DNA from 2 places in the Variovorax sp. GW823-FHT04B03 genome. Region 1 is predicted to be linked to the other one. Evidence: riboswitches for the same ligand, from Rfam matches in the RefSeq annotation. Region 1 holds a riboswitch; the other holds the start of a gene.
What was found. Region 1 has a riboswitch for glycine ahead of gcvT (glycine cleavage system aminomethyltransferase GcvT). Riboswitches for the same ligand answer to the same signal wherever they lie in the genome.
Positions count from the first base shown of each region.

Region 1 (3,397 bases):
TTCGCTCAGCTTGACCTTGAAGAACCAGCCGGCGGCCAGCGGGTCGCTGTTGGCCAGCGACGGGTCGGCGCGCAGCGCTTCGTTCACTTCGGTGATCTCGCCCGACACGGGCATGAACACATCGGCGGCGGCCTTCACCGACTCGACCACACCGGCGACCTCGCCTTGCGCGAAGGTCTTGCCCACTTCAGGCAGGTCGACGAACACCACGTCGCCCAGCGCGTCCTGCGCATGCACGGTGATGCCGACGGTGGCGGCGCCGCCTTCGGCCGCCACCCATTCGTGGTCCTTGGTGTATTTGATGCTCATGAAAAAACTCCTCGTGGAAAAAGTGGAATCGGGATGCAGAGCCTAGCCGGGTCTGCGGTGTTCAGTGTCGGTCAGCCGCGGTAGTAGCGCGTCGGCACGAAAGGCATCGTCGACACCTCCATCGGCACCGGCTTGCCGCGCACGATGGCCTGCACGCGCGTGCCGGGCTCGGCGAAGGCGGCGGCCACGTAGCCCATGGCCACGCAGCGGTCGGCCGTGGGGCCGAGCAGGCCGCTGGTGACGGTGCCGATGTCGTGGCCTTCGAGCGACTGCAGCAGCGTGCCGTCGCGCACCGGAATGCGTTCGAGCGCCACGAGGCCGACGCGCTTGCGCGTGAGCGTCTTGTGGTCGGTGTGCCCGGCCGCGCCCGAGGCGACGGCGGTCAGCTGGGCCAGCACCTTGGCCGCGCCCGGGAAGCCGCCTTCGCGCGCACCGCCGGCGCGGCGCACCTTCTGGATCGCCCAGTTGAGCGAGGCTTCGACCGGGGTGGTGGTGGTGTCGATGTCGTTGCCGTACAGGCACAGGCCGGCTTCGAGCCGCAGCGAGTTGCGCGCGCCCAGGCCGACGGGCTTCACTTCGGGCTGGGCCAGCAGCAGGCGGGCGAGGGCGTCGGCGTCCTTGCCAGCCACCGAGATTTCGAAGCCGTCTTCACCGGTGTAGCCGCTGCGGGTGACGAAGGCGGCGATGCCGCCGATCTGCACCGCGCCGCCGGTCATGAACACGAAGCGCTCGATGCCGGGCGACAGCCGCGCCAGCGTGGCCGCGGCCTGAGGGCCTTGCAGTGCGAGCAGGGCGTGGTCGGGCAGTGGCTGCACCTGGCAGCGCGCGCCGATCCTGGCCTGGATGTGGGCGATGTCGGCCACCTTGCAGGCGCCGTTCACGATCACGAAGATCGAACCGTTGCCTTCGTTGAAGAACATCAGGTCGTCGAGGATGCCGCCCTCGTCGTTCAGCAGCAGGCCGTAGCGCTGCTTGCCGGCGGGCAGGTCGATCACGTCGACGGGCATCAGGGTTTCGAAGGCGGCGGCGGCATCGGGGCCGACGAGGCGCAGCTGGCCCATGTGCGAGATGTCGAACAGGCCGGCCGCATCGCGCGTGTGCTTGTGCTCGGCCATCAGGCCGGCCGGGTACTGCACGGGCATGGAATAGCCGGCGAAGGGCACCATTCGGGCGCCGAGCTCCACGTGGAGGTCGTACAGCGGGGTCTTGAGAAGTTGGGCGTCGGAAGCGGAGGAAGCGGCCACGGGGCACTCCAAAGGGGCAGTCGAAATCCATGGCTGCAACGCCACGGGCCACCCCTGCTGTCCGCTTTACCTGAGAGATTCGCCCCACGATCGGGGTTTGCTCCTTCGGTGGGCCGCGTGCAATGCCACGGCCTCTCTCCAGCAAGGAAACGCCGGTGGTTGCCGGCGTCTTGTCAGTCCTTTTGCCTGAGCGTTCGGGGAACCCCTGCGCCTTCGGCGGCCCCGTCGCGCGGGGCTCTCTCCTGACCCGGCGAGTGTAGTGGATCGCGGGGCCGGGGCTGGCGGCTCAGTGCACGGTTTCGGCCGGCGGCAGCAGCTTGTCGATGCGCTCGCGCAGCGAGTCGGCGCGCTCGGGGCCGGCGGCTTTCTCGATCTCGGAGAGCATCAGCGCGGCGATGGTCAGCATGGCCTCGCGGTCGCGGGCCTCGCGCAAGGCGTCGCGCATCTGGTTGGCGAAGCGCGGGTCGCGGCGCACGAACATGCGCTCGCAGATGTCGAACAGGAACATGCGCGTGGTGGCCAGCGAGCGCTTGCCGTCGAAGCTGTCGGCCGAGGTGGCGACCTGGATCGGCTCGGCGGCGGGGACGGGCGTGGGGGCCGGTGCGGGCGGTGGCGCGACCGGTCGTGCGACCTGCAGGTAGCCGCGCTGCATCAGCCCCTGGATCGCCTGCTCGGCCTCGACGCGGCTGGGGAACAGCGGGCTGAAGTCGGTCAGCGAGCGCCGGCCGTCGGCCATGAGCAGCAGGGCGCGCTCACGCTGGCTGAGCGTGCGCTGCCCGGCCTGGAGTTCGTCGCGTGCCTTCTCGGTCTTGGTGGGGAACATGGCGGCCACAGCTTTCGGAGGTCGAAGGCTGCAGCATCGTTGCAAGTGGTGACATCTTCGTGAACCATTTGCCTTACAGGGACAAGGCGGCGCGCGTCAGTTGCCCGCGCTCTCCTTGCGGATCAGCCAGCGCGTGCCCACGCGCTGCAGCTCGAGCGTCTTGCGGTCGGTCTCGGTGAGTGCGTCGGCGCTGTAAATCTGCCGGAACTGCGCGCTGGCCGAGGTGCCCTGAACGCTGATCACCAGCCCCTCGATGCCCACGCTGATGCGCGACTTGCCCGTGATGCGGGCGCGCCGGTCGGCCTCCCAGCGCTCGCGGGTCTGGCCGCGCGCGGGGGTGAAGTCGCTCGCGTAGGCGGCGAGGTAGCGCTCGACGTCGCGCGCGGACCAGGCGGCGGCCCAGGCGCGCACGGCGGTTTCTACTTCGGCGAGGTGGGTGACGGGATTGATGGGGTTGGCGGGGGCGGCTGCTGGTGCAACGGCTGCAACGGGCGCGGCGGCCGGCGTGGCCGCGATACCGGCGGTGGCCAGCAAGCCGGCAGCGACAAGGCTGCTGCCCTGGGCGACGATTCGGTGCATGGCGTCCTTCTCTTTCCTTCTTCTTGTCTGTCAGGCTCGACGTCGAAGCTTGCGTCGATTCTGGCAGTGAAAGAGGAGGCGTGCGGCGTTGAATCGCCCACGGATTTCGGTGGTCCGTGGTTCAGGGCGCGTCCATAGGACACCGGGAGCGCGGGGCAGGGCTCAGGCCGCCGCAGCCTCGCCCGCCATCACCTGCACCGTCCGATTGCGAAGCCGCAAGGCCAGCACGGTTGCGACGCACAGCACGCACAACACCACCGTGAGCGTGACGCCGAGTCCGCGCGCATCCGACAGCAGGCCGAACAGGGGCGACACCAGTCCGCCGACCGAGAGCGCGAGACCGAGCGTGATGCCGCTGGCGGTGGCCGGGTTGCGCGGCAGGTAGTCCTGCGCGAGCGTCACCTGCGCGGCGAAGGGCAGGAACATGCTCATGCCGAGCCAT
Region 1 is NZ_JBXAIT010000003.1:687,733-691,129, reverse strand. Features, by position in the region: gene gcvH (glycine cleavage system protein GcvH) at 1-309, opposite strand, end outside; gene gcvT (glycine cleavage system aminomethyltransferase GcvT) at 381-1,553, opposite strand; glycine riboswitch at 1,601-1,705, opposite strand; glycine riboswitch at 1,718-1,808, opposite strand; gene AC1RAD_RS16310 (hypothetical protein) at 1,840-2,376, opposite strand; gene AC1RAD_RS16305 (L,D-transpeptidase Cds6 family protein) at 2,473-2,955, opposite strand; gene AC1RAD_RS16300 (MFS transporter) at 3,118-3,397, opposite strand, start outside.

Region 2 (3,397 bases), on a different contig from region 1:
AGGCTGCGCTGCAGCTCCCAGCCGACCTGTCCACCTTTGCCGAGCAGCAGCAACTTCATGCGGAAGCCTTTGCAGGCGCAGCGTCGTATTGCTTCTCGACCCATTCGCGGTACGCGCCGCTTTGCACGTTGCGCACCCACTCGCCGTTCGCGAGGTACCACTGGACGGTCTTGCGGATGCCGGTGTCGAAGGTCTCGGCGGGCTTCCAGCCGAGTTCGCGTTCGAGCTTGCGTGCATCGATGGCGTAGCGGCGGTCGTGGCCCGGGCGGTCCGTGACGTAGGTGATCTGCTCCTTGTACGGCTTGCCGTCGGCGCGGGGGCTCAGTTCGTCGAGCAGCGCGCACACGGTGTTGACGATCTCGATGTTGGGCTTCTCGTTCCAGCCGCCGACGTTGTAGGTCTCGCCGAGCTTGCCGGCTTCGAGCACGCGGCGGATGGCGCTGCAGTGGTCCTTCACGTAGAGCCAGTCGCGCACCTGCATGCCGTCGCCGTACACGGGCAGGTTCTTGCCAGCCAGCGCGTTGACGATCATCAGCGGGATCAGCTTCTCGGGGAAGTGGAACGGGCCGTAGTTGTTCGAGCAGTTGGTGGTGACCACCGGCAGGCCGTAGGTGTGGTGCCAGGCGCGCACGAGGTGGTCGCTGGCGGCCTTGCTGGCCGAGTACGGGCTGTTGGGCTCGTACTTGTTCTCTTCGGTGAAGGCCGGGTCGGTCTTGGAGAGCGAGCCGTAGACCTCGTCGGTCGACACGTGCAGGAAGCGGAAGGCCGCCTTCTGGTCGGCCGGCAGGGCGTTCCAGTAGCCGCGCACCGATTCGAGCAGGCGGAAGGTGCCGAGCACGTTGGTCTGCACGAAGTCTTCCGGGCCATGGATCGAACGATCCACGTGCGATTCCGCGGCAAAGTTCACGACGGCGCGGGGTTTGTGCTCGGCCAGCAGGCGATCGAGCAGCGCGCTGTCGCCGATGTCGCCTTGCACGAAGACGTGGTTCGCGTTGCCCTTGAGCGACGCCAGGGTCTCGAGGTTGCCTGCGTAGGTCAGCTTGTCGAGGTTCACGACGGGCTCGTTGCCCTGCGCGATCCAGTCGAGCACGAAATTGGCGCCAATGAAGCCTGCGCCGCCGGTAACCAGGATCATGGAGTCCCCTGCATGTAGAAAAAAGTTTGCTTTACCAAAAATCAACATTCAATTATCCCATCGGTGTGAAGTGCCGATGTACAGGGCTTGGCCGGCTTGCGGGGCCCGCCTACAATCGCCAACAATTGCAGGAGAGCGGGCCTCCACGGAGGCCCTACCGAAGGCGCAAACTCCCATAAACGCTCAGGTCGGCCCGACGAAATTCCAGGCAACGCCACGGAACTTCGGCAAGGGGTCAGTACTGCACTCATCGATACAGCCGTCTGGAGAGCCGCCACGCCATGTGGCGCACCGAAGGAGCAAACCCGCTGCGGGTGCAGCAGGGTGAATCTCTCAGGTACCGAGGACAGGGGGAGCGGCAACTTGGACATCGGTCGTCCGGTTGCTTGCTATTGGTTCAATAGCACTCCACGCCCGCCGTTCAAGCGCTGCAAACTCAAAGGTACTTGCAATGCGTGTGATCGTTCTTGGCGCCGGCCTGCTCGGCGTGACTTCGGCCTACTACCTCCAGCAACTCGGCCACGAGGTGACCGTGATCGACCGGCAGGCCACCCCGGCCGCCGAAACCAGCTTCGCCAACGGCGGCCAGATCTCGGTCAGCCATGCCGAACCGTGGGCCAATCCGAGCGCGCCGCTGAAGGTGCTGCAATGGCTCGGCAAGGAAGATGCGCCGCTGCTCTTTCGCATCCGCGCCGACATGCGCCAGTGGCTCTGGGGCCTGCAGTTTTTGCGCGAATGCACCCCCGCGCGCACCCGCCACAACATCGAACAGATCGTTCGTCTCGGTACATACAGCCGGGAAATGTTGCAGCAATTGCGTCGAGACACCGGCCTGAACTATGACCAGCGCACGCAAGGCATCCTGCACTTCTACACGACGCAAAAAGAATTCGATGGCGCCCTCGCGCCCGCCGAGCAGATGCGCGCCCTGGGCTGCGAGCGGCTGGTCATCTCGGCCGACGAGGCCATCAAGATCGAACCCGCCCTCGCCCACATTCGCCCCCAACTCGCCGGCGCCACCTACACCGCCGAAGACGAATCGGGCGACGCCAACCGCTTCGCGCGTGAGCTGGTGAAGCTGGCCGAGGCGGCCGGCGTGAAGTTCCTCATGAGCCACACGGTGACCGCGCTGCGCGAAGCCGGTGGCAGCATCGACCACGTCGAGGCGACCGACAACGAAGGCCGCTTCCAACGCATCCGCGGCGATGCCTTCGTGCTCGCGATGGGTTCGCTGAGCCCGCTGTACGCCGCGCCGCTGGGCATCCGCCTGCCGATCTACCCGGCCAAGGGCTACTCGGTGACGCTGCCCGTGAAGGACGCGTCGAAGGCACACCAGGTCTCGCTCACCGACGACGAATACAAGCTGGTGTTCTCGCGCTACACATCCGAGTCGGGCGACCGCCTGCGCATCGCCGGCACGGCCGAACTCAACGGCTACGACCGCGACCTGAACCGCGTGCGTTGCGAAGCCATCGTGCGGCGCGTCGAAGAACTCTTCCCCGGCGCCGGCGACACCGAGCGCGCGCAGTTCTGGACCGGCCTGCGCCCGGCCACGCCGAGCAACGTGCCGTTGATCGGCAAGACCAAGCTGCCGAACCTGTTCCTCAACACCGGCCACGGCACGCTCGGCTGGACGCACGCCTGCGGCTCGGGCAAGTCGATCGCGCGCATCGTGAGCGGGCTCGCGCCCGAGGTCGATTTCGCGTTCGCCGGCATGCCGGCGCCCGCGCCGCGCGCCGTGCAGCCCGCACTGGGCTGACACGCCACGCGCCCTGGGTCACGCCTTGAACGTGACCCAGGGCTTGAGCCGCACGGCGCAGCGGATGAGCCCCGCGCTTTCCTGCGCCTCGATCACCGCGCCGATCGGCTTGTAGGCCTGCGGCGCCTCTTCGATGCGGCGCTCCTCGCGCAAGGTCACGCATTGCCAGCTGGCATCGGCGTCGCCGGGTGCGGGCCGCATCGCGCGCACCTCCTGCCGACGCATGCGCCGGCCGGCACCATGGCTGCACGACCACAGCCAGTCCTCATGCCCCAGCCCGGTCGCGAGGTACGAGTGATCGCCCATCGACCCGGGGATCAGCGCGAGGTCGCCCGCGTGCGCCGGCGTCGCGCCCTTGCGATGGATGTTCATGCCGTGCTCGCGCAGCACCACGTTGTGCGGCACGTCGACCACCAGCGTCGACGCCGTGGCGCCCAGCAGCTCGGCGAAGTCCTTGCGCACCAGCTCGGCCAGCACGACGCGGTTGGCCCACGCATAGCGCG
Region 2 is NZ_JBXAIT010000001.1:599,389-602,785, reverse strand. Features, by position in the region: gene rfbD (dTDP-4-dehydrorhamnose reductase) at 1-59, opposite strand, end outside; gene rfbB (dTDP-glucose 4,6-dehydratase) at 56-1,135, opposite strand; glycine riboswitch at 1,254-1,344, shown strand; glycine riboswitch at 1,389-1,495, shown strand; gene AC1RAD_RS02640 (D-amino acid dehydrogenase) at 1,587-2,894, shown strand; gene AC1RAD_RS02635 (RtcB family protein) at 2,913-3,397, opposite strand, start outside.
Region 2: linked by a shared signal. The riboswitch ahead of AC1RAD_RS02640 (D-amino acid dehydrogenase) and the one ahead of gcvT (glycine cleavage system aminomethyltransferase GcvT) in region 1 are both predicted to bind glycine.